DNA from 4 places in the Halioglobus sp. D3-4 genome. Region 3 is predicted to be linked to each of the others. Evidence: predicted binding sites of a transcription regulator. Region 3 holds the regulator's gene; each other region holds the start of a gene.
What was found. The regulator sigma-54, encoded in region 3, starts transcription at its own class of promoters, with help from an activator protein. The targets are predictions, from matches to a motif close to TGGCACANNNNTTGCNNT.
Positions count from the first base shown of each region.

Region 1: a site for sigma-54 is predicted at 2,817-2,834, ahead of AC0L6S_RS01760 (PEP-CTERM sorting domain-containing protein). Genes of this name have one in related genera too.
Region 2: a site for sigma-54 is predicted at 2,066-2,083, ahead of AC0L6S_RS13735 (PEP-CTERM sorting domain-containing protein). Genes of this name have one in related genera too.
Region 4: a site for sigma-54 is predicted at 1,516-1,533, ahead of AC0L6S_RS02250 (PEP-CTERM sorting domain-containing protein). Genes of this name have one in related genera too.

Region 1 is NZ_CM147907.1:405,020-412,559, forward strand. It holds gene AC0L6S_RS01750 (aspartate:alanine exchanger family transporter) at 1-1,046, opposite strand, end outside; gene AC0L6S_RS01755 (hypothetical protein) at 1,126-1,605, opposite strand; gene AC0L6S_RS01760 (PEP-CTERM sorting domain-containing protein) at 1,933-2,739, opposite strand; gene AC0L6S_RS01765 (response regulator) at 3,146-3,787, opposite strand; gene AC0L6S_RS01770 (sensor histidine kinase) at 3,780-5,627, opposite strand; gene AC0L6S_RS01775 (Tll0287-like domain-containing protein) at 5,898-6,452, opposite strand; gene AC0L6S_RS01780 (VWA domain-containing protein) at 6,638-7,540, opposite strand, start outside.
Region 2 is NZ_CM147907.1:3,182,619-3,190,158, forward strand. It holds gene AC0L6S_RS13725 (hypothetical protein) at 1-164, opposite strand, end outside; gene AC0L6S_RS13730 (PEP-CTERM sorting domain-containing protein) at 403-912, opposite strand; gene AC0L6S_RS13735 (PEP-CTERM sorting domain-containing protein) at 1,107-2,003, opposite strand; gene AC0L6S_RS13740 (FGGY-family carbohydrate kinase) at 2,212-3,771, opposite strand; gene AC0L6S_RS13745 (glycerol-3-phosphate dehydrogenase/oxidase) at 3,792-5,393, opposite strand; gene AC0L6S_RS13750 (FAD-binding oxidoreductase) at 5,422-7,020, opposite strand; gene AC0L6S_RS13755 (PepSY-associated TM helix domain-containing protein) at 7,207-7,540, opposite strand, start outside.
Region 3 is NZ_CM147907.1:2,671,304-2,678,843, reverse strand. It holds gene mgtE (magnesium transporter) at 1-894, opposite strand, end outside; gene AC0L6S_RS11530 (HPr family phosphocarrier protein) at 995-1,264, opposite strand; gene rapZ (RNase adapter RapZ) at 1,277-2,131, opposite strand; gene ptsN (PTS IIA-like nitrogen regulatory protein PtsN) at 2,147-2,605, opposite strand; gene hpf (ribosome hibernation-promoting factor, HPF/YfiA family) at 2,616-2,903, opposite strand; gene AC0L6S_RS11510 (RNA polymerase factor sigma-54) at 2,976-4,469, opposite strand; gene lptB (LPS export ABC transporter ATP-binding protein) at 4,647-5,372, opposite strand; gene lptA (lipopolysaccharide transport periplasmic protein LptA) at 5,350-5,919, opposite strand; gene AC0L6S_RS11495 (KpsF/GutQ family sugar-phosphate isomerase) at 6,039-7,019, opposite strand; gene AC0L6S_RS11490 (calcium/sodium antiporter) at 7,034-7,540, opposite strand, start outside.
Region 4 is NZ_CM147907.1:528,000-535,539, forward strand. It holds gene AC0L6S_RS02240 (hypothetical protein) at 1-886, opposite strand, end outside; gene AC0L6S_RS02245 (hypothetical protein) at 1,187-1,495, shown strand; gene AC0L6S_RS02250 (PEP-CTERM sorting domain-containing protein) at 1,710-2,273, shown strand; gene AC0L6S_RS02255 (alpha/beta hydrolase family protein) at 2,393-4,267, opposite strand; cyclic di-GMP riboswitch class I at 4,277-4,363, opposite strand; gene AC0L6S_RS02260 (4'-phosphopantetheinyl transferase family protein) at 4,540-5,361, shown strand; gene AC0L6S_RS02265 (B12-binding domain-containing radical SAM protein) at 5,831-7,540, shown strand, end outside.

The DNA.
Region 1 (7,540 bases), 2.3 Mb from region 3:
AGCGCCACTGCTGCTGTGAGCGGCACATTGATTCGACTGCGAGTCAGCTTTGTTACCATAACACCGAACCGCCGCGGGAGTTCCAGCTGTTGTAGCGTCTTTCCTGTGGTATCAGGATTGGTGACCACTATCTGCGCGGTTTGTGTCGCCGCTCGTTTGTCGACCGCTGGTGTAACTTCTGCGCCAATTTTTGAAACCGTATCGGCGAAAAAATTTACATGGCCTATTACGAGTAACTCATCACCTAATATCAAGTGGTCCGGCTTTTCCAGAAGCTCACCATCGCGGCGGACACGGACTACTGAGTGGCCATCCCAATACTGGTTTATGACTTCGACGAATGGCAAGTGTGTGATATCGGAATTAGTGACCCGGTAGATACGCGCATCGATGTTAGTGGGCTGCGTGCCGACGAGTTCCTTGTTTGCGTTCTCTAAATCGGCAGACTCCTGCACAAGGTTGATTCCGACAATTTGTGGCAGCAGTTTGATGATGGTGATAAGGCCTGCCAAACCGAAGATATACGTGATTGCATAGCTGGTCGCTACGTTGCCCATCATTTCATCGGCAGTTATGCCCGGCGGAGGCATCACTTGACCTGATCTCAATGCTTCCTGCGCAGCGGCGAGCGTGGGTGAGCTGGTCAGGCCGCCCGCTAATATACCGGCGGCAGAGCCGGGTTCCAGTGCCAGCAAACTCGATGCAAGCACTGCGATGCCGAACCCGGAGCCGGAGATGACGACTGCCAGCAGAAAATAGCGGAGGCCATCGGTTCGCAATACGTCGAAAAAGCGTGGCCCGGCCTGGTATCCGACGGAAAAAATAAACAGGGCAAAGCCAACGGATTGGGCTCCGGGCGACATCCTAAAATCGAAATGGCCGAGGAACAGCCCGGCAAACAGTACACCGGCAACGGGCCCGAGTGAAAAATTGCCGATACGAAAACCGCCAATCAAGTAACCCGCGCCAAGAATGAGAAAGAGGGTTAATACAGGTTGGGTGCGCAGTACGTCGAGCAGTTGTGTGAAAAACGCTATATCTTCCATCAAGCGAGCCTATCATGAACGACTGTGGGTAAGCATTGTCGAAGCTTTTGGTGGAACGCTAGCAGTATCGCCAGCATGTTTACGGTGAAGATGCGTTGTCTGATTCGCCCGGCCGTACGCTCATCGGGTGATGCTCGCTAAAAACCACCGCCTCATAACACGGCTGATAGCCATAGCCACCGCATTCGGTGCCGTGTTCCGCCAGCAACAATACCTTGTCCTTACCCCAGTCAACAGTTCGCCAGCCATTGATTTGCCAGCTGAACACGGCGCCATTCACTATCGCATGCAGCATGTAACCGCCGTTCGGCGTAAACAGTGAGGCCGAACTGGAGCAACTGAAGTGGCTTTCATCCACCAGTTCATCGGGTTCGCCATCGCCGTCGAGATCCAGGGTGACGAAGTAATCGGGATCGACCTTAAATTGGCCAGCGTCCAGCGCCTCACAACTTTTGCGCGCAGTGTCCACAAGGCTTTCGGCAAGCTCGGACGGAGACGATGCAGCGCAGCTAAGTGCGTACAAGGACGCGGCTAACCCGCAGATATAGCGGAATTTCATAAAGACCTCGACATGTTTGTCAGCTGCGCGGTGGCTTGGCTACATAAAACTGGTGCTGTATTGCAGGCAGGAACATTGCTAGCCTACCATAGCGGGGGCTACTGCGTGGAGGAGCAAAGTGCTCTTGGTTGCTCTGGCCGATCGATGTGTAGATCCTTGGCATGAAAAGGAGCAATCGGGCTTTAGAGTGCTGGATATGATTGACAGTATCTGTGGCGATATCATCCAGCGGCACATGGGCACCGCTGGATAAGGGTTTCTCGGCGCATTTACCGTTCGTTGGCTGCCAGAATGATACCCCAGTAGATTCTATACTAAACCAACGTATTAACTCGCTGAGACAGTACGGCGGCGCCCCGCTATGCCAAGTAATCCGATACCGAAAAGGGCCAGGGTGCCAGGTAACGGTACGGTGTTTGAATTTGTGGAATCCAGAAAGACGCCGGACTCTGAAGTATAGGTGACACCATCGGCCACTTGAATGCCGAAGGAACCGGTGTTGAGGAAGTCCAATTTTACCCTGACTGGATTGTTCCCTGTGGAGGTGAACACTCCGAGGCTGGCGAAGACATCAAAGTCCTGAGCCTCGTCAATGAGTATGGATTGGCTGAGCATATCATTTACGACTGTAGACACGTCAGTTTCCGGGTTCGTAAAGCTAGCAAACTTACTGCGACCAATGAGTTCACCGCCGATTGAGGTGTAGTTCGCGTAAGTGGCACCGCTGCCGGCTTCGAAAACGTATAAGGTCGCTGAATAACCATACTGCATAAAAGCGCCTTGATTCACAACGTTGGTGATATCGATAGTGCCGTCGAACAGAAATGAAAAGTTCACCGAGGTGCCGACAGAATTATTGCTAAATGAAACCCTGTCACCAAAACCGCCAACTGCCTGACCGAATTGGTTGGTGCCGGTTAGATCTACCAACGCTCTTGCCTTGCCGGTATTCAGGTCAGCTCCGGCCCTTAGCGAGCTGGTGAAACTTTGCGACGCACTTGTAGCGCCGTTTTGAACAAGGCCGTCGACAATTCCGCCACCTAACTGCAGATAGGGACGAACATAGTAGGCATTAGCATTGGCGGCTGCAAAAAATAAGGTCGCTAACAAGCACTTCGGTAGAATCCTTTTCATCGTTTTAACTCCAACTTGTAATCATTAAGGTGAAAGAGAAAACTGTTTCTCACTCACGGTGGTGCTGCTAGTAGAGCGCAGCAAGAAGTATTCCAACTCAGCGAATGGCGCTTAGTAACAAAGACTTGAAGAGCTATTATTATTCCCGGTGCATAGGGAGGTCGGCTCTGTAAAATTTGTGGACGATATGCTGAGTACTCTTACTCAAGAATAAATTGCCGCTCTTTCTGCTTGGAATTGTTTGTAGATTTCTTAGCCCTAAATAGTACGAAAAACATACAAAAATACGGGCTTATTCTCATTCTGGAGTTCTGCGAAATCTCATACTGTAAAAATTCCTGACTACCCTTAAGTACTTGTACTCAAGCGAATACGTTATTTCCGCATGATGTCTGTACTCATTTTTCTATAGCCAGGCCTGGTTCTCTATGGCGAGTTTCAACAATGTGTTTGAACCACTGATGCCAAGCTTTTTGCAGATATTTGCCCGATGGTTTTGAATGGTCCTTATACTCAACGAAAGGTGTTTGGAGATTTCCTTACTTGTTTGGTTTTTGGCTATCAGGGATAGAATCTCCTTCTCTCTGCTACTGAGTCTCTCCAGGTCTTTGCGGGTTACCTGGGTTTGAGGCATTGCAGTCTCAAAACCATTGCCTACAGACTTACTGACATACTCTCGCCCGTGCATGATGTTGTACAGGCACTCCAGCACAATTCGGTCAGGATCTGTCTTCAGAATATAACCTTGAGCGCCCCTGTTTCGCGCGCCAGTAACGAACTCTGTGTTGTTGTACATGCTGAATATAATGCATCTGGTATCAGGTGTTTTCGCCTTAATGCGCTCAAGAGTTTGTAAGCCATCGATTTCCGGCATGGCGATGTCTAGCATTACGCAGCCGGGTCGAATTCGGTGTATCAGGTTTAGAGCTTCCCACCCGTTATCCGCTTCAAATACGTCGTCGTAAAGGTCGCTCTGTGAGAGGATCAACTCTCTTACGCCCCTGCGAAAAAGTGGGTGGTCGTCGACAAGTAAAAGCGTTCTATCCATTGAGCTCTCCTTCGCTACGGTATGGGAGAATGATTGTAAGCGTGGTGCCACTTTCCGGGCTGGATTGGACATCGAGTAGAGCTGCCAGAGCTTTGCAGTGTTCGTTTAGAGTGCGAAGTCCAAAGCGCCAACTTCTGGATGATGCCATAAATCCCTGGCCGTCGTCCTTTATAACGAATCGAATCTCACCAGTTGTCTTGCTGGCTTCGAGTCTAACAATGCACTCAGTGGCCTTTGCATGTTTAATGATATTGGTGGTGGCTTCCTGTACAGCTCGATAAAGTAATAGCTGCGTATCTTCGCTAAGGTAAATATCTTGTATGTAGAGATTCCAGGTGATACTGGTGCCAAAGGTACTCTTCAGTAATGCGGACAGAGCCGATTCCAGTCCGAGATGTTTGGCAATGCGTGGGTGTGAGAGATGAGAGATGTTCCGTATGTCATTAATCGTGGTACTGAGCTTTGTGTTAATGTCGTCGATCCTGGCGGCGAGGCTGAATTGTTGCGGTATATCTGCACTACCAAGTTGAGAAATCTTCCGCTGAATAACAACAAGGTCGTGACTGACACTGTCGTGAAGTAGTTTGCTGATCTCGCTTCTTTCATGTTCTCTGGCCTGTATAAGCTGCTGGGCCAACTCTTCCTGCACAATCCTCTGCGCTCTTTCTGACTGCTCGTTTTCGATGCGCAGTTTAGCGATTCGCTCTGACAGGCCTATTGAGAGAACAATTGCTTCGAAAATAATCCCCACTGACATGCTGAAATCGGTGTATGAATAATATGAGATAAGGCTGGCTTGAAAGAGTAGCGCCAGTACGATAGTGCTGAACAATATGCTATAGCCCACCAGTAGATACATAGTGGGTCTTATGTTGTGTCGGAATACCCGAATGATGACAAAACCAATCGTAACCATCGAAAATAGGTTTAGTCCATGAAGAAAGTATTGTGTATATGCGTATTGCGGAAGCAGTAATGTGGGAATGCACAGTAAAGCGGTCCATGCGATGCAACGCAGTGGCGTTATCAGGTTTGGAGCGTATGACTTTAGATCGAGGAAATATATGACGAAAAATATCATAAAGAAATTCGTCGATGCTATGGCGAGCAGCGCAATACGAGTAGTGGCGTTCTCCAGGTCAGGCCAGAGATACTGCTGACCTATCCCGGTGGTAGTTGCCTGTACCAGAGAGAACGCAAGAATATAGAGAACATAGTATAGATAACTTTTATCGCGGAGAGAGACATACACGCCGGCGTTATACAAAGCGAGAATGAAAATGGAGCCATAGAAAATTCCGTATAGGAAGTACTCATTTTCCTCAGTAGAATCTCTATCCCGCTGGGAAATTACTTCAATAGGCAATATTAGTGGCGTTTCACTAGCGATTTTGAGATAGAATTTTGCGCTCCCTGGCGTTGGCACATTCAGGGGTATAGAGGGCTTTCTGTAGCTGAGGGGCCAATCGTTGAAAGCCACTTCATCACCAACCAGAAAACGATCAACGCTACCGTCATCATGAAGGATAAACGCTTCAACTCGATCAATATTCGGGAAATTGATTTCCAGAAACCACTGGTCCGCGTCGCGGGCTTCCTTCAATTCGATATCACCAAATATCCAGTGATTCCCTCGCCCTACGGGTATATCTGCGTTATCGAAGGGTACGAAGCGACCCGTTGATTCAATGCTTGCAATGAATTCGTCGAGGTTTAGCGATCCCTCTGAATCGTAGTGGTAATTAGTTTTTGAAATCTCAACTTGCGACTGAACCCCTGCAGAACAAAGAAGCGCGGCCATCATCAACAATAGTCTGACAGTTGTTCTTTTTCGTGGCATGAATGGGCAACTCTAAAGGGGCATGCGGTTACTCAAATATCAGATGATGCATCTACGAGACTCTTTTCTAGGTATATGTACTCATAGGGCCTTGGATATCATCCCAATCTGTTTCAAGTAATATTACGTCAGATTATGCCAGCTCAGCCCGCAAAGCGAAATTACACTCCACTTCCGTTAAGGAGGGAGCGATATTTCCGTGATCAATTCCTCGGGGATTTTATACTTGGTGTTCTGCATGGGCACGGCATGTCTAAAGGACAAACCGTGCTATAGAGTGCCGGATATGCTGATGGCACCGCGCACCTCTCCCAGTTTGTAACCGGTGGCCCAGTCATCCGGGTAGTACTGCTCCAGCGTCTCCTGAACATCGTCGGCCAGGGCTTCACCGTGACACACCAGGCATAGAGGTTCGACCACCTGGGCTTGCATGTATCGGTACTGCCCGTTGCTGACTTCACCGTAGTACAGAAGCTCTGGTGCGGTTCCCGTGGCCTGTTTCCGATCAAAATCCAAAAGGACTTCGCGCTCCCACGCATCTGGCACCGCCCGGCTTGCATTACGTGATTTGAGACTGACGCGCTTTACGAGCCAGCCTGGCTCGGCGCTCAGCGCATCGGCGATCCCGGGTGCTATGTCCGCGCATACGGCGATGGCTTGTGTCGGGCCGCCCGCAGTCATGGCCTGCTTGAGTTGTGGCTTCAGCATGCCGACAAACCTGTCCGCCAATGCGCGGGCCTGTTGTTGTCGTTCATCGGCGGTGTCAGCCGCGATGGGTACGGTATAGCCGATCGTTAGAAATGCGATGTAAATTGCTATCCGCATGTGATTGTATCCGCTGCCCATCCAGGAGTTTAAGCATACATTCCGTTTGCGCTGCTATGCCATGATCTAGCTCAAGCGCCTTTGACTAGCAGGAATGAGCGATTCGACGCACGCTGAACGAGTATGAACGCCTCAACACACTCGTGGATGATCAGGCGAGAGTCAGGTTCTCCTTGATAATCCCGTCAGGGCAATTCGACGATTGCTGTTTCCTCGGACTTTATCTCAGCTATCGCTTCAGCGGTCTCCCCACCCAGGGAATACTCCACTGTATAGAGACCAGGTGGCAACTCCAACGCCGCACCGTTTGTCATGCCACGTGCTACCGTCGCGCCCTCACTATCCATTATCTTGAAGCCGGTTTCGACCGACTGTCTGATAGCTGCCGCCAGTTCATCGGCATTGGAAGCGCTCAAGTACTGTCCCCGGCCCAGTGCTGCCCAGCTTTTGAATGTCTCTTGCAATGCGTCATCATCAATGGCATAGCCTACGATATTAACTTTGATGTCCCACCCGTTGTCGCGTAGTTGCCTGATCGCCAGGGCAGGGTCGCCGTCGCAGGTCTCTTCGCCGTCAGTTACCAGAATGATTATGCGCTCGCCGGTAACGTCCCCAAGGTCCTGTTCGACGAGTGCCAGGGATTTGCCGATAGGGGTCTTGGCCAGATTCATTGCCTGGATGTTCTCAATGACTGCGATGGCTGCCGGAGGGTCAAGCGGGCCGAGGGGAATATCGAGGTCAGTGCGGCAACTGCCACTTTCCCTGTGACCAAACACCCTCAGTGCAAAGCCGGTTTCCGCAGGAATGGTATCGCGGATCAGTTGGGTCAGGGTTTCCCTGGCGATTTCGATACGCCGTTTGTCGCCTTGCTTTTGTAGCATACTGCCTGATGCATCCAGTATAACTTCAACGGCAGCGCCGTCACCAAAGCCGTTGGATAGGTCACGGGTAACCTGCACGTAACCGGGCTCTTGGGCGGCGGGGGTGATGGTAATTGCTCTGGTGGCCAGTTCACGTTTACCACGCGTGCGGTAAACCAATTGGTAGTCTCCCGGTGTTTTGGGGGCTGCCATTTGTACGTGATTTTC
Region 2 (7,540 bases), 510 kb from region 3:
TGACCAGAAGAACGGGTTTGTATATCGCCAGGGCTGTTATCGCTATTTCCGCCGTCACTACCGTCACTACAAGCAAAAAGCACTGAACACAGAAACAGCACGCCGAGCATTACAACTATTGGCTTGCACAAGAATTTGTTTTTGATTACAGGTAGGTGATTCACGCGTACTCCTCCAAAAAGCAGTTCATCACCAGCAAAACCTTCCGTTGGCTTTTCACTGCGCACAGCGCTAATGCAGGCAGAGCGTGCCGCACTTGGAACGAGCATATAACCACTTGGTAAATCGACCTACAACCTTTTTGTTTCTTTGACCTACTGTCCCATTGAGGTCGGCTAGAGTACTGATGCGTGATGCCAGGAGACCATACCCGACAGGTATGTGGTTGGTTGGGGGATACGTTCAGGACCAGCGCATTGCGCGGGGAGCGCGGCGGCGCCGCAGCGACATTACACCTGCAAGCCCAATGCTCATAAGCAACATAGTGGCCGGCAGCGGTACCGCAGCGGGCGTGTAAGTGTACGCAATGGATGACCTTAAAATAAGATCGTATTGCGGCTCTGAGGTGGACAGACAGTCAAAACACCAGGCATCACCGTGTGTGTAAAATGTGGGGGCATGGATAAAAACATCGAGCTCGGTCGTGTAATAGTCAGTTACCGAAGCGAACCAGTCAACGCTCGTCGGGTTACTGGGATTGCCCATAATCAACGTCGAGTGGCCGGTAGTCTGGATCATACCGCCTTGCGAGAAGGGCGCTACACGCGCCCATGCTGCTCCGTACAATTCACAGCCGGCGACTTCACCGCAGTGGAAGCTATCGTATACCGGAGCCATCCGCGTAATGCCTTCAAACCGCACGCTTGTGAGCGTTCCCAGGGCTGCATCAAAGGGATCAAAACTATGCGTCAAATATGTAGGACCCTGCAACCGGAGCGAATCGGTATACTCTTGAACAATCACTGCAGCCTTTGCCTGGATTGAAAGCAACAGCATCAGTAGAAACATTATACGTAGATGGCATTTCATCGGGAGAAAACTCCTTTTTCTGATGCTTTGAGTCCGGGAGAATGCGTGGCATCTCCCTCTAGCGGATAAACCACTTGCTAGCGCGTAATGACCCTGCGCCGCGACCAGGCAAGACCAAACAAACCGGCGCCTATCAGCACCAAGGGCGCGGGTACAGGGGTTTCACAGGGAGGCTGCCCAGGATTACCACAGGTGCCGAAAGTACTACTGCCCAATGTAGAGGATACCGAGGCGTTGTCAAACGCATCATTGGTGGTGCCGTGGTAAGCCACTGGCGTGAGTGTCTGGCCATTGGCCTGTAATCCTGCCGGCGCATAGCCTGGTGAGGAGTTATCCCAGATGCACCGTTTACCGGGGTCGGTGGGGCAGTCAAATGTTCCAGCAACCGTGTACAGCGGAGAGTTGGTGTCCACTACTGAGTAGGTTGACGACACATCGCCGACGAACGGATTGATACCAATACCTGCGTTTATCTGATTGATGCCCGACTGAAAGGGGCTGTGATCTGTGCCTAGTAAAAGTCCGCCAGTGCGGCCGTTGTCCATCAGCTCCAACGCATAATTCTGAATCCATTCAGGTTCCGCATGCCAGGGAAGGCCGGTCGCTGATGAAATAATTCTGCCGTCCACTATCAGGTTTTGCTGGGCCATTCCCAGCCCGTTGTACCAGCTGCTGATGTTTTGGTAGTTAGCCACTTGCGCGGCGTTGTTGTCCGCCCCGACATAGAGGTCATAAACCCACACCTGATCGAAGTTACCATAGTCATTGTATACCGCGGTATGCAGATCGCGAATTGTGACGTTGTAACCAGCCAGGGCATTCACATACCCGGCAATCTCGTTGCCGTCAATATGGTACGCCGCATGACTATTGGAAACATGGGCAAACAGTATTTCTACGGCCTGGGTCGATAAAGAGGTCAGAGAACAGATAATTGCGAGGCAGAGCTTTCGAAATCCGAATTGATATTTCATAACGTATTCCTCATTCACAAGCGAAGTGGCGCAGCACAGGTCCGGTGAATTACAGAGATAAAGAGGCAGGTTTTATGCCACAGATCACAAAATAACCGCTTATCAATGTGTTAGTCGTTTTGCGATTTCGGAAGAAATGACCATGTGTAAAAAATGCTGACAGAGGATGGCGCGAGAGCACTGAATCAACGGCACAACGCGTGGGAAACTAGAAGGGATAAGCTGTTATTTTTCGTATCGATCCATACAGAGGACTCAGCCGGTCATACATTTTTAGATAGACCTCTTTGTACAGCCTGTCATAAATCTCGACATTTTCAGCTATCGGCGTGAAAACCTCTCCCGGATGCGTCATATGCGCCAATGCCTCGGCATAATCAGCGTACAGCCCGACACCGACGGCCGCATTGATCGCCGCACCCAGCCCGGAGGTCTCATAGGTATGCGGTCGCTCCACCGCGAGTCCAAACACATCGGCCGTGATCTGCATCGCCTCATCGCTCTGCGAGCCACCACCGGATACCCGCAGCGTTGTAATGCGATGCCCGCTGCGTTTTTCCAGCCGCTCCTTGCCCTCGCGCAGGGCATAGGTCAGCCCCTCGATAATGGCGCGGTAGATGTGGGCGCGGGTATGAACATCGCCAAACCCGATGATGGCCCCCTTGGCTTCAGGGCCGGGGATGCGTACACCCGGAGACCAATAGGGTTGCACAGTAAGGCCCATCGCGCCGGCGGGCACCTCCTTAAGCAGGTCGTCAAACAGCGTCTCGGTCTCTACGCCCAACTCAGCGGCCAGGCGCGTCTCGCGCAAGCCGAATTCGCGCTTGAACCAGTTCACCATCCAGTAGCCGCGCTGCACAATCGTTTCGGAATTGTAGGCGCCGGGCATGGCCGCCGGATACGCCGGCACGTGCCGGATGGTTTCTATGTAGCGTGTGTTGGTGCTGTTGTAGGTCGCCGTGGTGCCATAACTCAGGCTACCCGTATCAGGCGTAAGACAGCCCGACGCCAGGACCTCACAGGCTTTATCGGCACCGGCAGAAATCAGCGACAGGCCCTCCGGAATCCCCGTCTGCTGCGAGGCCTCAGCGGTAATCGTACCGAGCGGCGAACCCGGGGGTACCAGTTCGGGCAGTTGGCGGCGTTTGATGGGCAGCGCACGCCACTTCCAGTCCAGCGGGCCAGCCCATTTGTGCCGCTTGAAATCGAACGGAATATACCCGACCTGGCTCGCCACCGAATCCACAAAGCGCCCCGTCAGCCGGTAGGTCAGATAGCCTGAGAGCAGCAGCAGTTTCTCGGTACGCGCCCATATTTCAGGTTGCTGATTCTTGATCCAGTGCGCTTCGGCCTGACTGCGAAAGAAGCGAACGGTTTCACTTTCACCGGCCAGCGCCAGCAGCGCCCCCCAGAGCCCCATACCCGGCAGATTCTCTTCAAGGCGCTGATCCAGCCAGACGATGGCCGGGCGCAGCGGCTTGCCCTCGCTATCGAGATTGACCACCGTCGCACGCTGCGTTGTCAACGCCACCGATTTGATCGCGCTGCGGGGGAAGTCCAACTGTGGCCAGAGCTGATTGCAGGCCTCGCACAATTTTTCCCAGAAATAGTCTACGTGCTGCTCGGCCCAGCCGGGATGCTCGGAAAAATACGGCTCGATATCCACCTTGCTTTTGGCGACCAGTTGTCCGTCAAGGTCGAACACCAGCGCACGGACACTTTGCGTGCCGTTATCGATGGCCAGTACATAGGCTTTATTATTTTCCATGACCTGTCCCGTGAAAGCCATTACACCGTTGGCAGGTAATAGTGTTTGCGCCAGATCTCACGATAGCGCGCCTCCTCAACCTGCCAGCGGCTCTCGTCCCACTTCAATTCGCTTTCGCAGATCGCTTTCAATGCGGGGAACAGTGATTCAGCCCCATTTTTCAACAGCGAACCGAGGCGCGTGCGCCGCAACAGCAAATCATCCAGATGCAGCACCGATTCATGACGCGCCGCCCAGCGACACTCAGCCAGACAGAACTGCGTATCCTCGATAAGTTCCCGCTCCGGCGCACTGGCCTGACTGAGCAACAACTGCGCGTTATTGCCATAGCGACCGATCAGGCGCTTGGCCCACTGCGCCTTGCTGGTATCGAGTTGCTCTGCGCTGATCTCAGGCAGTTGGAAAATGGCGTCACTGGCTTCCCTGACAGGTATGTTACCCAAAACCGGCGCTGCCGCCGCCAGCGCATCGAGGGCGATCAGGCGAAAGGTGGTGAGTTTGCCGCCGCTGACAGTCACCATACCACCGTCGACCCACACTGCATGATCGCGCCGCTCCTTGGAAGGGTCGGTGGACTTGTCCGAACCGATCACCGGGCGCACGCCCGACCAGGTAGAAATGATGTCAGCTTCAGTGATGCCGCGATCGGGGTACATCAACTGGATAACCTGCAACAGGTAATCCAACTCCTGCGCATTGATGCTCGCCTCCTGATCGACATCATCGCGGTGATCGAGATCGGTGGTCCCGACGACGGTCGCGCCCTCCCACGGAAAGATAAATACCGGGCGCTTATCGATGGGGTGAAGCAGCGACAGGGAGTCGGGTACAGGCAATCTTTGCCGTGGCAATACCAGATGGCTGCCGCGCAGGGGACGGATGCGTTTTTCCGGATTGACCTCATTGCGCAGGCGATCGGCCCAGGCACCGGTGGCATTGATCACCGCCTTGCAGCGCACCTCGACCTGCGCCCCGCTATCGATATTCTGCAACACCACACCTGCGACCTGCCCCTGCTGCTTGATCAGCGATGTCGCACAGGTGTAATTCATCGCGGCACCGCCCGCTGCAGTGGCCTCCTGCAGTACGCGCAGCACCAGCCGGGCATCATCGGTGACGGTATCGGTATAGTACATCGCACCGGTCAGGCCATCGGTACTGACGCCGCTGTAATGCTCGCCAAAACTCGCTGTACTGAGATAGCGATGATCCTTGATGCCCGCCAGTTTGTCGTATAGCCACAGCACCATAGCAAAAGGAATGCGCCCGGGGAAAACGCCTTTACGCAGCGTAAAGTGATAGCCCATCCGCTCCACCAGCCCCGGCGCTTCGCGCAGCAGTCGCTCGCGCTCGCGCAGGGAATCCCTGGTCAGTTTGATGTCGCCGTGGGAGATATAGCGCAGCCCACCATGAACCATTTTGGAGGAGCGGCTTGAGGTACCCCAGGCGTAATCGCGCTGCTCTACCAGCAGGGCTTTCAGCCCTCGGCGTGCAGCTTCGCGCAGAATGCCTGCACCGATAATACCGCCGCCGACAACGACCAGATCCCAATCCTGTGTGCCTTCCTCCAGCGACTGCCAAAGGCCATCGCGATCGGTAAAGCCGGTATGTTGCGCATTCATAGTTGAGCCTTGCGTTGACGTCGCGTAATCAGGGCAGCAGCTTGCCCGGGTTCATCTGCTGCTGCGGGTCGAACCCGGTGACCAGACCCCGAATCGCTTCGATGCCCAACTCGCCTTTCTCCGCCTGCAAATACTTCGCGTGATCCTTGCCCACACCGTGCTGGTGGCTGATGGTTCCGCCGAATCGGACAATGGCTTGCGCACCGGCCGCCTTGAGCTTCTCCCAGCGCGCCAGCGTTTCTGCATAACTATTGCCACAGCGGAAAATGTAGGTGGTATAGACACTGGAGCCCTGCCCGTACATATGCGAAAGGTGCGTAAACGCGTGCACCTTCTCCCCTTCATCCTCCAGCGCATTGGCGATATCACTCTGGATGCCGGCAGCGGCATCGGCGACACGCACCCAATCAATCGCCGTTTCCATCGTATCCACCGCATAGCCGGCATCCCACAGGCCGTGGCGCAGATACGGCGAACGAAAACGGCTGTGTTCCCATTTTTTCCCCAGCGCCGGGCCCGCGCCCACGCCGCCGTGGCGCTTGGCAATCTGCCGGGTCAGGCGAAGCGCCGCAGCACACTGCGCCTTCGAACCCGTCACGCCGAAGGTAAACATCACCTTGTCGTCGCCGATGCCACGCTTCTTCAGATACCATTCCAGCATCGCAATAACGCGCGCACTGCCAGCCAGCTTAAGCTGCGTAAAGGTTTCCATCTGGTTGCTCAGGCGCATCATGGATAACTGCATCTTGTTCTGCACGATTTCCCGCACAGCACCGAGTGCGATTTCCCACGAGGGGAAAAACAGCACGTGGAACGCCTCGTGTTCGGGCAGGGGCGTCACCCGCGCTTTCACTTCGGTAATGATGCCGAGGCGTCCCTCGGTACCGAGGAAAAATTCCCGCAGGTCCGGCCCGGCTGAGGTGGCGGGAAATGTGGGGATATCCAGCGTGCCTTTGAGCGTCTCTATACGTCCACCGGCAAACATCTGCTCGATGCGGCCGTAGCGCATGGATTGCTGCCCGCTGGAACGACTGGCCACCCAGCCACCGATGGTCGACAGCTCCCAGGATTGTGGATAGTGCCCGAGGGTATAGCCCTGCTCGGCCAATTGCGACTCGACTTTCGGCCCGATAGTGCCCGCGCCGAATGTCGCGAGCTGGCTTTGCCTGTCCAGCGCCAGCAATTTGTTCATCCGCGTCATATCGATGGTCAGCACCGGTCGATCGGATTTCTCCGGATTGATATGCCCGACCACGGATGTACCTCCGCCGTAGGGAATCACATCAATCTGGTGTGCCTGTGCATGTTGCAGCAGCGTGCGAACCGCCTCGCCACTCTCTGGAAATGCGACCGCATCCGGGCATACCCCCGGCTCACCACTGCGCAGAGCCAACCAATCGGGCAGGCTCTGGCCGCGCGCGTGTCGCAGGCGCTCCTCGGCATCAATACTATAGAGACTGTTTGGCGGCAGGCGAGATTCCGGCACCTTCGCCAGCGCCTGTTCGAGACTCGCATCCGGCAGCCGCGTGGCCTTGCCAATCAACCCCTCCAGAAAACCCAGCGCGGAACTGCTCAGTTCGTAGTCGAGATCGTTGCTGTCGTCACCCCAGCCGTTCCAGCGCTTCATAGTCCGCACCCTTTTCCGGTATCACTCATAGCTACCCGCTTCTTCATTGATGGCGAAAAGATTCGGCATTATAGAAGGCAGGGGCAAATGAAACCATGGGTAAACGACTGCGAGTCGGCTGTCAGAGTTCCTGCATCAGCTGTCCCAACGGCCAGTACAAGCGAGGAAGCGAGTCAATAATGGCGATCAAGAAACAGCGGACGCTCCGCGCCGGTACGCCAATACACCAAAAACGCCGGCCAAAACCAACAGACCCGCGTTGATGGTGAGATTACCCGGCAGGCCGAAATAATCAGCATGCACGATATAGTAATCAAGTAATAGCAGTAACAGTGCCGCTGCGCAGCCATACTGCAATATCCTGGCGCTCCTGTTTTCGTCTGCGACGCGCAGACACAGCACCATCGCCAACAGCCATACCAGCACAAACCCGCCAAGCGGGTTCATGCCAATAATCAGCCCCTGCAGCGCCGCTGCCACCAATGCCAGAGGCAAACCCCATACAGTGCCACACCACAGC
Region 3 (7,540 bases):
GAACGCCGTAATCAGGTTTATCCCGAGCCATATCGCGCGTCGCGGTGCCGAACGTATAAAAGGGGCGAAGGTATCCTCATCCTCATCCAGTCCGGCCATGGACATTAGCGAACGGTCCGCATCCTCGCGGATAACATCTACGACGTCATCAATGGTGATTCGTCCCAGCAGTGTACCATCCTCGTCAACGACCGGAGCGGACACCCAGTCGTTGCGCTCGAACAGCCGCGTGACCTCTGTGTCGGACATATTGACGTTTATCGGCTCCACGTCAGTGACCATCATTTCCCGTACTGACGTAGAGGGATCCGAAACTAACAGCGTGCGCAGAGGCAACAGGCCGATATATTTGTCGGACCGGTTTACCACGATCAGGTTGTCCGTCATCTTCGGGATTTCGCTATGTCGACGAAGGTAGCGTAAAACCACATCAAGGGTCAGTGCGGCCCGGATAGTGATTGTATCGGTGTTCATCAAGCCGCCGGCGACATCGTCCGGGTAGTGCATAACCCGTTCCAGTCGAGCACGGTCCTGCTGGTCCATCGCGAACAGCACTTCCTGCATGATGTGGCCAGGCAACTGCTGCAGGATGTCGGCGATGTCGTCGTCTTCCAGATGCTCGGTAAGCTGCACCACCTCCGCCGCGTTCATCGCCGCCAGGAATTGAGCCTGTAAGTCGTCGCCGAGTTCACCGAGCACTTCGCCTTCGCGCTCGGCATCCACCATCTGCCAGAGAATATGCCTGAACCGGGGCGGGGATGATTCGATCAGGTGCGCTATGTCGGGGGGAGATAAGCCATTTAGCATGCGCCGGACATCGACGAACGTGCCGCTTTCGAGCGCCGCAGAAAGCCTGTCGAGAGTTCGTTGGGAAACTTCTTGATTCTGCGCCATTTGTATACCCGGGAAAAGCCTCTCAGGACAGGATGTCCGCAGAAAGAATTATCCGGAAAAGCGGGGTCTGCAACAACGTGATTAGTTACGTAACTGCAGTTTACTCGGGTTCGTCGAAACGGTTTTCAAGCAGTGTTTGCAAGGCGGTCAGAGCTTCCTGCTCATCGTTGCCGTCAATCTCGAGCTCCAATATGGTGCCCTTGCCAGCGGCCAGCATCATCACTGACATGATGCTTTTACCGTCAACCCACTTGCCGTCCTTGCCTGTTTTGATGGTACTGGAGAAGGCGGAAGTGCAGGCGACAAACTTGGCTGCCGCACGAGCGTGCAAACCGAGCTTGTTGATAATACGTACCTGAGTTCGAATCACGCGCTGACCTGTCTACTGGAGTTCTCTGTGTCTTATATGCATTGACGGATATTCCGTCTGGTAGTGCTTGTAAAGGCGATTCGCCAAATATACTGAACGATGTTGGCCGCCGGTACAACCCAGGGCAATATTCATGTAACTGCGATTGCCCTCGCGATAGCGAGGAAGCCAAGTATCCAGATAGTGACGGAGATCGCGATAGAGATCAGCGGTCATGGGCTGTTCTTCGAGAAAAGCGCTGACTTCTTCATCCAGGCCGGTCTTGATGCGCAGCTCTTTTACCCAATGGGGGTTGGGCAGCATCCGCACGTCGAACACGAGGTCGGCATCGGCAGGGACACCGCGCTTGAAACCGAAAGATTGAATCAGTATCGACATGGTTCCGGTGCTGGTGCCCAGCAACTGTTGCTTAATTGCATCGCGCAGTTCGTAGACCGTCATCTGGCTGGTATCCAGCACCAGATTGGCGCTTCGCGAGATGGGCTCCAGCAGTTCCTGCTCCCGGTCTATCGCCTCAGCCAATGAAACCGATTCGGTACTGAGGGGGTGACGGCGTCGCGTCTCACCAAAGCGCTGCAACAGCGCCGTTACCTGTGCGTCCAGATACAAAACCTGCACTTCTGCCGAGGATGGCAGTTTCTCCAGGATGTCACGGAAATTCTTTAGATCCTTCCAGGCATTGCGCGCATCAATGCAGACTGCAGTGCCCTGAAATAGCTGAAACTCCTTGTCATTGACCTTTTCCATCAGTGCAGGCAGCAGCGACACGGGCAGGTTATCGATGCAGTAAAACCCCTCGTCCTCCAACTGGTGCAGGGCGGTACTTTTTCCCGAGCCCGAGCGTCCACTAATGACGATTAATCGCACTGAAAACTCTCCTTGTCAGGTTGAATCACTGCACGCGATTTCGTAGAGCGCAAGGTCGTTGCTCGCCGCGCGTAAGCGAGCACAGAAATCTGACTGACTGAGCAGGCCTGCCACTGTCGCGAGGATATCCAGATGCTGTTGCTGGGCTTCCTCCGGCACCAGGAGCACAAACAGCAAGTCTACAGGTAGATCATCCGGAGCGTCGAACGGTATCGGTTCTTCCAGCGTAAGCAGTGCACCCAGTGGTTCAGTGCAGTCACCCACCCGGCAATGCGGGATGGCTATACCCTGGCCGAGACCAGTGCTTCCCAACTTCTCGCGAGAGATAAGGTGATCCAGGACCTGATCATAAGGCAGGGCGGTCTGATCGTCGCAGACGACGGTCGCGATGGTTTCAAATAACCGCTTTTTACTGATCCCCGGTGCGCAGCACACGGTGCGTGCCGGGGTCAGTATTTGACTGAGAGCATTCATTGTCGCGTGTCTAGTGCCCCCGGTGCTTCTGTTTGTGTTTGATCAGCTGGCGGTCCAATTTGTCTGAAAGGGCATCTATCGCTGCGTACATATCCTCTGATTCAGAGTGTGCAAACAAGTCGCCACCGGCGATATGGACAGTGGCCTCCGCACGCTGCACCTTTTTTTCCACCGTAAGAATGACATCGGTAGCGGTTATATGGTCGAAGTGGCGTTGCAATCGCTCGAGCTTGCTTTCGACATAGTCCTTCAGGGGAGTGGTGATTTCCAGGTGGTGACCAGTGATGGTGAGTTGCATAGGTTGCTCCTGTTACAGGTTTGAGACTATTGGTGCCTAATGCCGGCGAGGCCGGTTGCTGATAGTTTGATTCTAGACCAGACGTTTGCGTTCGTTGGATGGTGGTATAAAAAGAGCGTCACGGTATTTGGCTATGGTGCGCCTGGCAATTTCAATGCCCTGTTCTTTCAGAAGCGCTGCAATTTTGTTGTCGCTCAATGGCTTACGCGGGTTTTCGGCGGCCACAAGTTTTTTAATCAGCGCCCTGATGGCGGTGGACGAGCACTCTCCGCCACTGGTGGTCCCTACATGACTTGAGAAGAAATACTTGAGTTCGAAGACACCTCTGGGTGTGTGCATATATTTGTTTGTGGTGGCTCGCGAGATTGTGGATTCATGCATTTCAACGGCCTCGGCAATTTCGTGCAATACCAGTGGTTTCATGGCTTCGGTACCATACTCGAGAAAATTTCGCTGGTGATCGACGATTTTACTGGCAACCTTCATCAGGGTTTCGTTGCGGCTGTGCAGGCTCTTCAGAAACCAGCGCGCCTCCTGCAGGTTATCACGTAAATAGGTGTTGTCGGCGCTGTTATCGGCGCGTTTGATCAAACTGGCGTAGCCGGTATTGATGCGTAATTTTGGTGCGATATCGGGGTTGAGTTCTACCAGCCAGCGACCATTCTTCTTGGTGACAAAGACATCGGGGACAACGTACTCGACCTCCTCGGGTACCGCAGTGTAGCCCGGGTTGGGGTCCAGTGACTGAATCAGCGTCAGTATCTGTTTGAGTTCGTCCTCGCTAATTCGCGCGCGCCTGAGAATCTGGCCGAAATCGCTGCTTGCCAACTGGTTCAGGTAGCGGCTGACAATCAGTTTCGCCTGATCAAGCCAGGGCGTGGTGGGTGGTAACTGGTTTAGCTGTATCAGCAGGCATTCCTGCAGGTCGCGAGCGCAGACCCCGGAGGGCTCAAACTGTTGGAGCCGGTGCAGTACGGCGATGAGCTCGTCAAAATCTATCTCGAGGTCATCGGCCAGGCTCTCGTAAATTTCTTCAGGGCTGCTCAGGAGGCGACCGTTGGCATCCGTAGCGTCAATGATCGAAAGCGCTATAAGGCGGTCTGTATCGGAGAGTCGGGTCAGCCCAAGCTGCCACAGCAGTTGCTCACGGAGTGATTCACTGGCCGAGTTCTGTGCAGAGAAATCATGATCGTTGTTCTCATCACCCTGTGATGCTGGCGCCGATGCTGAAGGCAGCAGATCATCCCACTGCACATCAACAGGCAGATCATCAGACAGGGAGGACTCCCCGTCTACCTCCTTCGAGCTCCAGTCAGGCGCTTCCTCGGTACTGTCATCGTTTTTGTCGTTCTTGCTGCGCGAAGCGTCATCGGTATTGTCCGGTGCGTCATCACCTGAAGTGTAGGGGTCATCCTCAGACATCTCCAGAAGCGGGTTGCTATCCAGTGCCTGCTGGATCTCCTGCTGGAGGTCCAGTGTGGACAGCTGCAACAATCGAATCGCCTGCTGCAGCTGCGGCGTCATCGTAAGTTGTTGACCCAGCTTTAACTGGAGTGACTGCTTCATTTCAAGACTCGGAGCATTGTTTATCTCACGCGGGTATCATCCCGGCCGTTGGGACTTACACAGCCAGTGTAGCCCCCGTGGCCAACGGGTGGCAACCGCTTGGCGTGAAAATTGCTTGGTTTTGTGAGGTGGTCGAAAACTCGTGGCTATGGCCTGCGCGACCGCGCCGGGAAGGGGTTACATACGGAACTGATCGCCAAGGTATACCTGGCGCACATGTTCGTTGCCCAGTACATCTTCGGTTGTTCCAGAGGCGATAATTTGACCTTCGCCCACGATATAGGCCTTTTCACAGATATCCAGTGTGTCCCGCACGTTGTGGTCGGTTATCAACACTCCGATACCGCGATCGCGTAAGTGTAGAATGATCTGTTTGATATCGGTGACTGAGATTGGGTCTACACCGGCGAAAGGTTCGTCCAGCATAATAAAATCCGGCTCAGTGGCCAATGCCCTGGCTATTTCGATACGTCGTCGTTCGCCACCCGACAGCGCCTGGCCAAGGCTGTCCCGCAGGTGCTGGACATGGAACTCTTCCAGCAGTTCGTCACGCCGGGCCAGACGCTGCTTTTTATTTAGGTCCGAGCGCGTTTCAAGGATAGCCATGATATTGTCGCCGACAGTCAGCTTGCGAAATATCGACGCCTCCTGGGGCAGATAACCGACGCCGCGACGCGCGCGTTCGTGCATAGTGAGACTGGTAATATCCTCACCGTCAACGGTGATTAAACCGCGGTCAGCCGGAATGATTCCAATGATCATGTAGAAACAGGTAGTTTTACCCGCGCCGTTAGGGCCCAGCAAGCCGACGATCTGGCCGCTGTCTATCTCGATGGAAACGTCGTGAATAACTTCCCGTCCGCGGTAGGCCTTGGCCAGATTATTCGCTCTCAGTTGCGCCACTATCGTCCTCGTCCTTTAGTTCACTGGGAGGAAGCACGACGACCACTCTGTCGTCTTTGCGTTTTGGATCCGATATCGCCTTGGTCAGCTGTTGCTCAATAAAATAGTCAATTGAATCGCCGTTGACGATAGAGCCATCCTGCTCAACATAGCCGTCAGTCTGTAGGTGTACTCGCTCTTCGGGTCTGTAGTAGGTGATGATGCGGGCTCTGGCATAGACCATCTCTTTGTCCACTTCCGGTCTCTGCTGCATTTTTGCCGGTGCCCCCTCGGCAACAATCTTGCTTGCCTGCCCATCGTCCAGATAGATGGTGAGTTTCTCGGATTCCAGTTTCAGGCTACCCTGGATCGCGATGACATTTCCCCGGTAAATAGTGACGCCGTTGACGTCGTCGCGCTCGGCCTTGTCCGCGGTAATGCGCATGGGTTTGTCGCGATCCTCGGGCAATGCCTCAGTGAGGGCCGCAAAGAGCCCTGTCACCAGCAGCAGTAAACCGGCAAAGAACTGCGTCGATTTGGTATGCGTTTTTGGACAGCGTCTTGACATGGGTGCACTCCGCAAAGCGTTGTGGTGGAAATTGGATGGGATGGGTGCCGCTTGGCCCGGCGACCGGTGGGCGATTGTCTCGCAATCTTTAGACGGCGTCATCAAGCGGTAGTTCCGTGTCAGGCAATGCCCGCATGGAGCAGGTCTTTTAAGTGGAGAACACCGGTGAGTGTGCCGTCCTGATTGAGAACAACCAGCGAGCTGATTTCGTTTTCTTCCATGATGTGCATCGCTGCGGCCGCGAGCATGTCGGCCTCAATCGTTTTTGCGCCCTTACTCATCAGCTGCCCTATCGAAGTCTCGTTGATGTCGGTGCGCGTATCGAGGGCGCGACGCAGGTCGCCGTCGGTGAACACGCCCGCGAGTGTACCGTCTTTATTGACCACAGTTGTCATGCCCATACGTTTGTTGCTGATCTCCAGCAGGGCTTCGGACAGTTTGATTTCCTCTGTCACCATCGGTATATCGTCGCCGGTTTTCATCACGTCCTGCACCTTCAGCAGGAGTTGCCTGCCCAGTGTTCCCCCCGGGTGAGAGAACGCGAAATCATCTGCGGTAAAGCCGCGTGCCTCCAGCAGCGCGATAGCCAGTGCATCGCCCATCACCAACGCGGTGGTGGTGCTGGATGTCGGTGCCAGATCCAGTGGGCAGGCCTCGGTTTCAACGCCGGTATCCAGATGAACGTCGGAGGATTTTCCCAGCGGGGACTGCGGATTCCCTGTCATGCTTATCAGCGGTATACCGAGCCGCTTGAGCAGCGGAATGAGCGTCATCACTTCTGCAACAGCGCCGCTGTTGGACAGTGCAATGACGGCATCATCGGCGGTAATCATACCCATATCGCCGTGGCTGGCTTCGCCCGGATGGACAAAGAATGCCGGCGAGCCAGTACTGGCCAGGGTGGCGGCAATTTTGCGCGCGATATGGCCCGATTTGCCCATACCGGTGACAATGATGCGCCCGCGAACCTGCAACAGGAGCTCACAGGCTGAGGTGAAATCCTGGCCAATTCGCGCTTCCAGCGCGGCAACTGCAGCAGCCTCCATACGGATGGTGCGCTGCGCCGATTGGGTGAAACTGATGGAGCTTTGCTCCGGCATAACGAACCTCTGGCCTACATCGTCGAGTACAGTGAGTAATAATACAGCGCATAGGACGACACTAACAGCGTTCCCAGTATACGCCCAAGGTAGGAGTGGCCCTCTGATGACTTACTGCGCATACGGCTGATAAAAATGGCGAACGCGAGGAACACTGTCAGCAGTGTCATCGCCAGATAGTCGCGCGAGATGACCGCCGGCTCCAGAGTGTGGCTCTCCACAATGCCGGGAATAGCCATCACGGCCAGCAAATTGAACAGGTTTGATCCGATAATATTGCCCAGTGCGATCTCAGTATGTCCCCGCATTGCACTGGCGATAGTGGCAGCCAACTCCGGCAGGCTGGTGCCAATCGCGACAATTGTGAGGCCGATAACGAGTTCCGATACTCCCAGTTCCTGCGCCGTATGAACGGCTCCCCACACCAGCAGCTTGGAACTAACAATCAGCAGGGCAAGGCCCACCAGAAAGCTGAGCCAGGCGCGCCCCGGTGTCAGTAACTTCTCTGGTTCCTCGCCCGC
Region 4 (7,540 bases), 2.1 Mb from region 3:
AATGGCGGTTGCTGAGAATGGACAGTTTGAAATCGAACTGTCTTTCACAGACTTTGTTGAATTGATCGAGCTGGTCACCGAATCTCTGGGAAAGGTATTGATAGACATTCTCGCTGTACATCACTTCGGATTCAACTTCCGGAAATTTGTGTACCAGCTCATCTGACACCGTGTTGGAGAAATTTTCCACCACAAGCCTTTCGTCCGCGAGCCAACTGCCCAGCGTTTGTACAATCGCTATCTCTCCAGCGGAAAGTGTTCGGTTCACCTGCTTCTCGGGGAGGGGGTGGAGTTTTGCGTAATCCAGATTAGCGGCGTCGCAAAATGGCAGGGCGATATTGTCGATCACGGCGTCGTAGTGAATTAGCGTGACGTCAAAAAACGGCGAGAAATTTCGGTAGGTAAGAAAGTGCCTGAATTGCTTTTCATCCAGCACTGCGTTCTCAAAGCTGGTCAGACGATTGGTTCTTTTTACGTGCTGGACGTGCGCCGAGTAGAAAAAATCATACAGGTTCCGAACATAGGCGACTACCTTCACCTGGATCCGGTGGTGGTCGAGAAAATGCCTTAACGTTTGTATGTTTACAGTGCTGAAGCCGCTCAGTATTTCAGAGGAAACAATAGCCTTTTCGCAACCGGAGAAGTACAGGTCGAGGATGGCCTGACCCTTTTTGCTGTCATTGTTCACCTTGCTATAGGTTTGCCTGATAAAGGTATCCAGCAGCTCTCCATTACCTGAGTTGATCCTGAATTTTTTTGCCTCTCTATCCAGCACTGTGAAATGGTAACCCTGGTTTGCAAGACCGCTCTGATTGATCGCGAGCCAGGATTGTAACGCCGAGGAGCCTGTCTTCGGACAACCGATATGCAGAATCAATTCCTTCATTGCGCAGCTTATATCCTGTCGTCACGTTGAACGCACGAGTTGTCGATTGCACTAGCCATATCTGAGTTTCCGGAGAATTGGTGGGCACTGTGTTTGCCGGTGTAGCTGCGGGGGAAATTGTAGAGCATCTGGATACGGGAGTCTTGCTGTGCCTGCTTTCCTCACCCTGGAGTATGAGAACTGGATCAATCCGTCGGCCTGTTTATCGACGGTGTATGGGCTGGCCAGTTGAGAGATTTTCAGTAGGCAATTTTCGAATTCGAACGTGTTGAGGTGATCAAGGGTTCCCAGTGCACTTTGTTGAGTAAGAATGCCAGCTTCGGTGCTAGCAGTATCCTGTTGCGTCGAATGGGCGATGCGTTTGGCCACTGTATCGAGGGCGGCTTCGAGGTTGAGTACGAGAGTGTCGTAGGCTATGCGTCGTGGGCCACCACCATTGGCAACCTTAATCGGCCGCTCACCGTCGCTCTACAGGCGCGGTACAACCTTAAGTTCGCCGCACCGTTGCTACCACTGTTCGCTGGCGATGCGCAGGTGTGCCCGCTGTTGGTGCAGGGAAGTGTCAGTTTTTTTTACATGCTCGGATCGTCACCGATGGTACCTTGTTGAAAAATAAGGCAATATCAGCTTGGCCCGCAAATTGCATTGATTATATAGCGCGCATTTCTGGTTCGGAAACACGTTTCTCGACAGACAATCGCCTCGGCGGTGACTGCGTGATGAATGCGAGTAAGAAGATTGCAATTTTGGCGATATGTGCTTTGCTTAATAAGTGCGTTTCCAGATTGTGATAAATTTTATCTGGGGAGGTCAGGGAGAGGACATGAAATATAAGGCGTTGAAGCTCGTTTCTGCACTGGCTGTAGCCTCGGCGTCATCGCTGGCGCAGGCCGTACCCGTTGCCTTTACCGATGTGGTTGCGCCGGTTAACGTCCCTATCATTGCGGTAAACTCGATCTTTCCCAGCTTCTATTACACGCACAGTATTCTCGACGATGGTTACAATCCTGCCACTGATACGCTGATCAGTGCCGAGATAGTCTTCAAGGTGCGCGATGATATCCGCAATGAGGAACCTTTCCCCTACGACCCCAGTGCTGACCCGATGGTGGCTGTTCTGGACGATGCGGCGCACATCTATTCCTACGAAGTGAATTTTTCCGATATTGTCCAGAATGTCGATCTGGCCATCATCACTGATGGCGTGCTGATCGTTAATCTGCGTATTCCCCAGCCGCGATTACCTGAGTGGAGTTGGGATTTCTATCAGTCGACGCTCAATGTGGTCGCCGACCGAAATACCGATATTCCCCTGCCAGGTACGCTTTTGCTGATCGGTGCTGGACTGGCATCGCTGGGTCTGTCACGTCGGCGGGTACGCGGCTAGAGCAGCCGCGGCGTGAACGGTTGCATCTGGGGAGCGCCCACCACCGAAGCTATCGATTAGAAGTTCAGACGTGATCCGGCACGCGGTAGACGCATGCCGGTCGGGTGCAGGCCGCGCTTCTATTCCTCGGCCACGGACTCGAAGAATTCCAGTATTTCCGGGCCGTATTCAGGCTGCCAATAGTGCGCTTCCAGGCTGCGCGGCGTTTCGTCGTCGACCAGGAAGGTGCCGTGAAGGTTGTAGCCTCGGGATAACAGATTCCCCTTCGCTTTGTCCATGCAACTCAAGTCAACAGCGCCATCCTGTTTGTGGTGCAACAGCATGAATGGTGGGTAGTTCACAGGGTTCTTTGACTCCCACGCCATTTCCCGGGTGCTGCTAGGAAGGGCGCAGGCATCAATGACACTGATGGCTTGCATGGACTCCTTGTCGAGGTAGCCCCCGGGACGAAGTTTGTCTTCTTCGACATCTGTCGCAGGGCAGGTAATCAATGCGCCGTACGGGTCGCCGGCGGCAACGGGGGCAAAGGCCGCGATGCTGTCGTCAAAATGTGTGGAGGCTCTGGTGGTCATAAACCCACCGTTGGAAATGCCTGTCATGAATATTTTCTCGTTGCTTCCCGCTGGTCGTAGGCCGGGAATGGTGGTGCCGAGCACCTGTTCGATATAGGCAATATCCCTGTTCTCTTCGGGCGGGCTAAGGGCATCAAAGCGCTTGCCGCAATCCTGCCCGGTATCGTCCGTAAAGCCGCTGGAGTTCAGCGAGAACACCGCAAAACCGGCATCGATGGCGGCTTCAGTGAGCGCAAGCATATCGTGGGTAAGCGCTCCCTCAACACACCAATCCGAGCTGGCGCCGCCACCACCGTGCATAACGACAATGGCACCTTTGGCCCAGGCTCCGTCAGCTGGTGCCCGCCACAACAGGTTTCGTTGCTCTCCCTGTATATCCAAAGACACTGTCTCCCAGAGACGCTCTCTGCATTCGGCGACAGGATCGGGAGCGGCTTCGGAGAAGATGGATGAGTAGGTGGAATCCGTGTAGTACCAATCTCCCTCTATCAGAGACCACAAGCGCATATAGACCGGTGTGCCGTCTACGGGGATACCGGTGACAACCAGGTTGGTATCAGCGGTGAAGCTGCTGAAAATGTCTGAATCGGAGGGTTTATCCAGAATTGCCGGATCGCTCGCTACGGAGAGCGCGTACTGGGTTGCACCCTCAGCAGGTGCCCACTCGATACGCTGGGCATGTTGCTGTAATTGACTGTCTGGGGCAGGAGACACAATTTCTGCGGGTTCAACCACTGCTGAAGTAAACTGAAAGTCCTGCCAGGTCCAGCGCGTTTTGATTCGCGAATAGAGGCGAATGTGAATCTCAGATCCGTCCTGGGGTAGTCGAGGGAGTGTTACGGAATTCCCGGTGCCGTACCAGGCAAATATGTCGACCCAGGGTGGTTGTGAAATAACTTCATACGAAGAACCTACCGCCAACAGATAGGCATCGGTTCCAACGCCGGCCCACTCGAGAATATCACCGGATTTCAGCGGCTCAGACGGGAGTGGCGCGGTGATTACGGCAGGTCCGTCCTGCACGCCGCTCTCAGTGCTAAAACTGGAATCCTGGCTGCTCCAACCAGAAGCGGTTAAAGTCCAGAGCTTGAGGTAAACCGTTCCGCCGTTCATCGGAACGTTGTAGACGTCCACAGATGTTTTCTTGCGGGCGTCCTGAAAGCTGATATCACCCCATACTCCCGGAGCGACTGCGGCCGCACTGGTACCCACGCCCAGCATATAACCCTGAGCTCCCGGTTCTTCAGTCCAGGAGACCGTGATAGTGGAGCGGGTGACTGTCTCACCTGGCGCTGGCTGGACGATGCCGGCAGTAACTTGCGTCGAGCCGGCGGCAAATAGCAGTGACAGGGCGAGGAGTTTCAAGGAGAGGTCAAATCGCGACCCCGCTAGATATGAAAAGACACGTAAAATACTGTTCATTGTTCCCATCCAGGTGGTCCCGCTGCCATCGCACTTGCGCGCCTTAGGCCGGTGACTTTGCGTCCCTGTCTTTCGACAGGTTTGCCGTTTACAGAATGCTTCGAGGTCAATGTAAGCCATAGGGCTTGTGATATGCAATATAAGAATGGAGAAATAGCATGAAAATTCTATTGGATTATGTGATGGAGTTGGCAATCTCGAGTCAGGCATCGGATAATTCTGCGGCGTCCACCGCTTGACGCAAAACAGGGTGTATGAATAGGGAGGGCGGATTGCCACTACCATCGAGAGGTCTGCTGGAGTTGCCCGAAACAGGTATCCACTTGTGGCGTACCCGGCCGCAGGACTGCGTCGACAGTGATTTACTGGCGCGCTATCAGGATTTGCTGACTGAAGCGGAAAAAGCTAAACAACAGCGCTATAGGTTTGAGAGAGATAGGCACAGCGCACTGGTGACCAGGGCCTTTGTGCGCGATCTGCTCTCTACCTACGCAGATGTGGACCCCGCTGATTGGCGCATGGAGATCGGGCCTAAGGGCAAGCCTGAGCTGCATAATTCACCTGTGCCGTTGCGTTTCAACCTCAGTCACACACCGGGGCTGATCGTGTGCGCGGTTACGCCCCTTTATGACATTGGTTGTGACGTAGAGTCGCTGGGCCGTCGCAGCGATATCCTGTCGATTGCAGACCATTATTTTTCGGCGCAGGAGGTTCAGGAGCTTTTCAGCCTGCCCCAGGAACAGCAGCGCAGCCGCTTTTTCGACTACTGGACCTTGAAAGAATCTTATATCAAAGCCCGCGGTCTCGGGTTGTTCGCCCTGCCTCTAAAGAGTTTTTCTTTTGCAATAGGTCACGCCACTGTGCCGGAGGTCAACAGCAACGTCCGGCTCAGTTTTGCACAGGATATTGATGATGAGCCGGCGCTATGGAGCAGTTGGATTTTTTACCCGAGCCAGGAACATCGAATTGCCCTGTCTGTCCGTACCGGAAGGCGCGAGGGGGGGCAGTGCCTGTCGCCGCAGGATTATTCTATCCGCCATTTTGAAACCATTCCCCTGGCTTTCAAGCGGGAACTTAGCGCATTGGGCCAATAACGCGCGCCTTTTTTGTGCACCCAATCACTTTTGTAGGGACTATTGTGCCAAATCTTTACACATCTGTGGTATTGGTGGTCACTGAAACGTCGATATTAAAGCCAAGGTGCTGTTAATCGGGGGATTCTGCGCTTTTGGACTGAATATTGCTTGAAATATAGTTTCACAATAGCGGGCCTGTCTCAAGGTGCTAAACTCAGGACGATTGAGGTGCATTACCGTAAATCCAGGATATTTAGGAAAATACATTGCATTTAGTATGGCTTTCCAGTGGTATGGGATAGAGCAGGGGTATACGTTTGGGTCTTGTCGTATCAAGTGAAGCCTCCTTTTGTTGGTGTAGCAGCACCGTGTATCTGTTTGAGGATAGGCCGGGTTGGTTAGCTCTCTACTCCCTGTGGCGGGATTGGAATTGCTATATAAATGTCGAGAACTGCTGTATCCAGCAGGTATTGGGGGAATCGCGAGGATGAAGAAGATCTTACTGGTAAGTCCACTATCGGATAACGAGTCACTGTGGGTTACCGGTGAGGAGTCGGTAGAGGTCAAGAACAACTTCCCACCGCTGGGCCTTGCAACACTGGCTGCAATGACGCCAAAAGACCGTTTCGAGGTGCAGCTCTGGGATGAGATCGTACACGGCCCGATTACCGCTGCAACCTTGGAGCAACTCAAGCCGGACCTGGTGGGCGTTACCGGGTACAAACACCATCTCCCCCAGTGTCGCACCGTCGCCAGACTTGCCCGGGATGCAAATATTATTACTGCTATCGGCGGGCCGGGTGTGTCGGGCTCGCCTTACGATTACCGCGCCGAATTCGATATTCTGTTTATCAATGAAGCAGAATTTATTTGGGGCCAGTTTCTGGATGACTGGGATGCGGGTTCCTATCAATCCGAATACCGCCAGATCGACAAGCCCGATCTCGATGAATCACCGTTACCCTGCTGGGACAGCATCGCCGACGATATGTGTAAGTATGCTATGGGCGTTGTCCAGACTACCCGGGGCTGCCCCTTCGACTGCGAGTTTTGCGATGTCATCTACCTGTTCGGCCGTCGCATGCGCCACAAGCCTATCCCGCAGATTATCGAAGAGGTACGCATGCAGGCCTCATTCGGCCTGACTAACATCTTTTTCTGTGACGATGAGTTCAGCGGGGATCGCAAATACGCCAAAGCACTTCTCAAAGAGGTGATCGAGCTCAATAAAGAGTATGACGGAGAGCTGGTATTCTCCACGCAGATGACGATAGCTGTTGCGACAGATCACGAGTTTCTTTCCCTGTTGGCCGAGGCCAATTTCGATCTGGTGTTCATGGGTATTGAGTCGCCCAATGAAGAGGCTTTAAAGGGCGCAAACAAGCGGCAGAATCTGAAGGGCGATCTTATCGAGAACGTGCATATGACGCTCGCGCATGGCATGGGTATACGCGCTGGAATGATTGTCGGCTTTGATGACGACGATAAAGATATTTTTCAGATGCACTACGATTTTATTCAGGAATCGTGTTTGACGAGCATCGCGATCAATATGCTCAAAGCGCCACTGGGCACGCCGATGTGGATTCGTATGATGCGCGAGGGGCGTGTCCTGAATATGGCCAAGAACAAGAATCTCGGCCATGCCAGGACATATACCAATATCCTGCCGAAGAAAATGAGCCGGGTGGAGTTGTTGGAGGGTTATCACTGGCTGCTGAAGAATGTTTATTCCTGGTCCAGCTTTGCCCAGCGAGTAATAGGTTTTGTCGACCTGGTGAAGAATCCCCCAGAGCCCAATGCAGTTACAAAAGCGATAACACAAGACGAAATACTCGCCCGGGTGCCGCAGACCGACGAAGCCAGGCGAGCGATCGCTGACATGATGCAGCACACACTGGCAACCAAGCCCGGCTTGATGCGCAAAGTGAAAATTCTGATTATGCAACATGCCAGTTACTACGTGACGATCTGTGAATTGCTGCCGCAGTTGGAAAATCAGATCAGACTTGAAAAACTCGGAGAAGTCATTCTGGAGAGTGATGATCGTGCGACGCCGCCACCGGTGGAGTTCAGGCCGGCTTTTGACAAGCTGTTTCCGGAGCTCTACAAACGCAGCTACTACAGCCTGAAGGACCTTTCGAATCAGAGTCAGTGCCTTACCGAAGTCTTTCTGGAATTCCTGGTGCGATGGGGA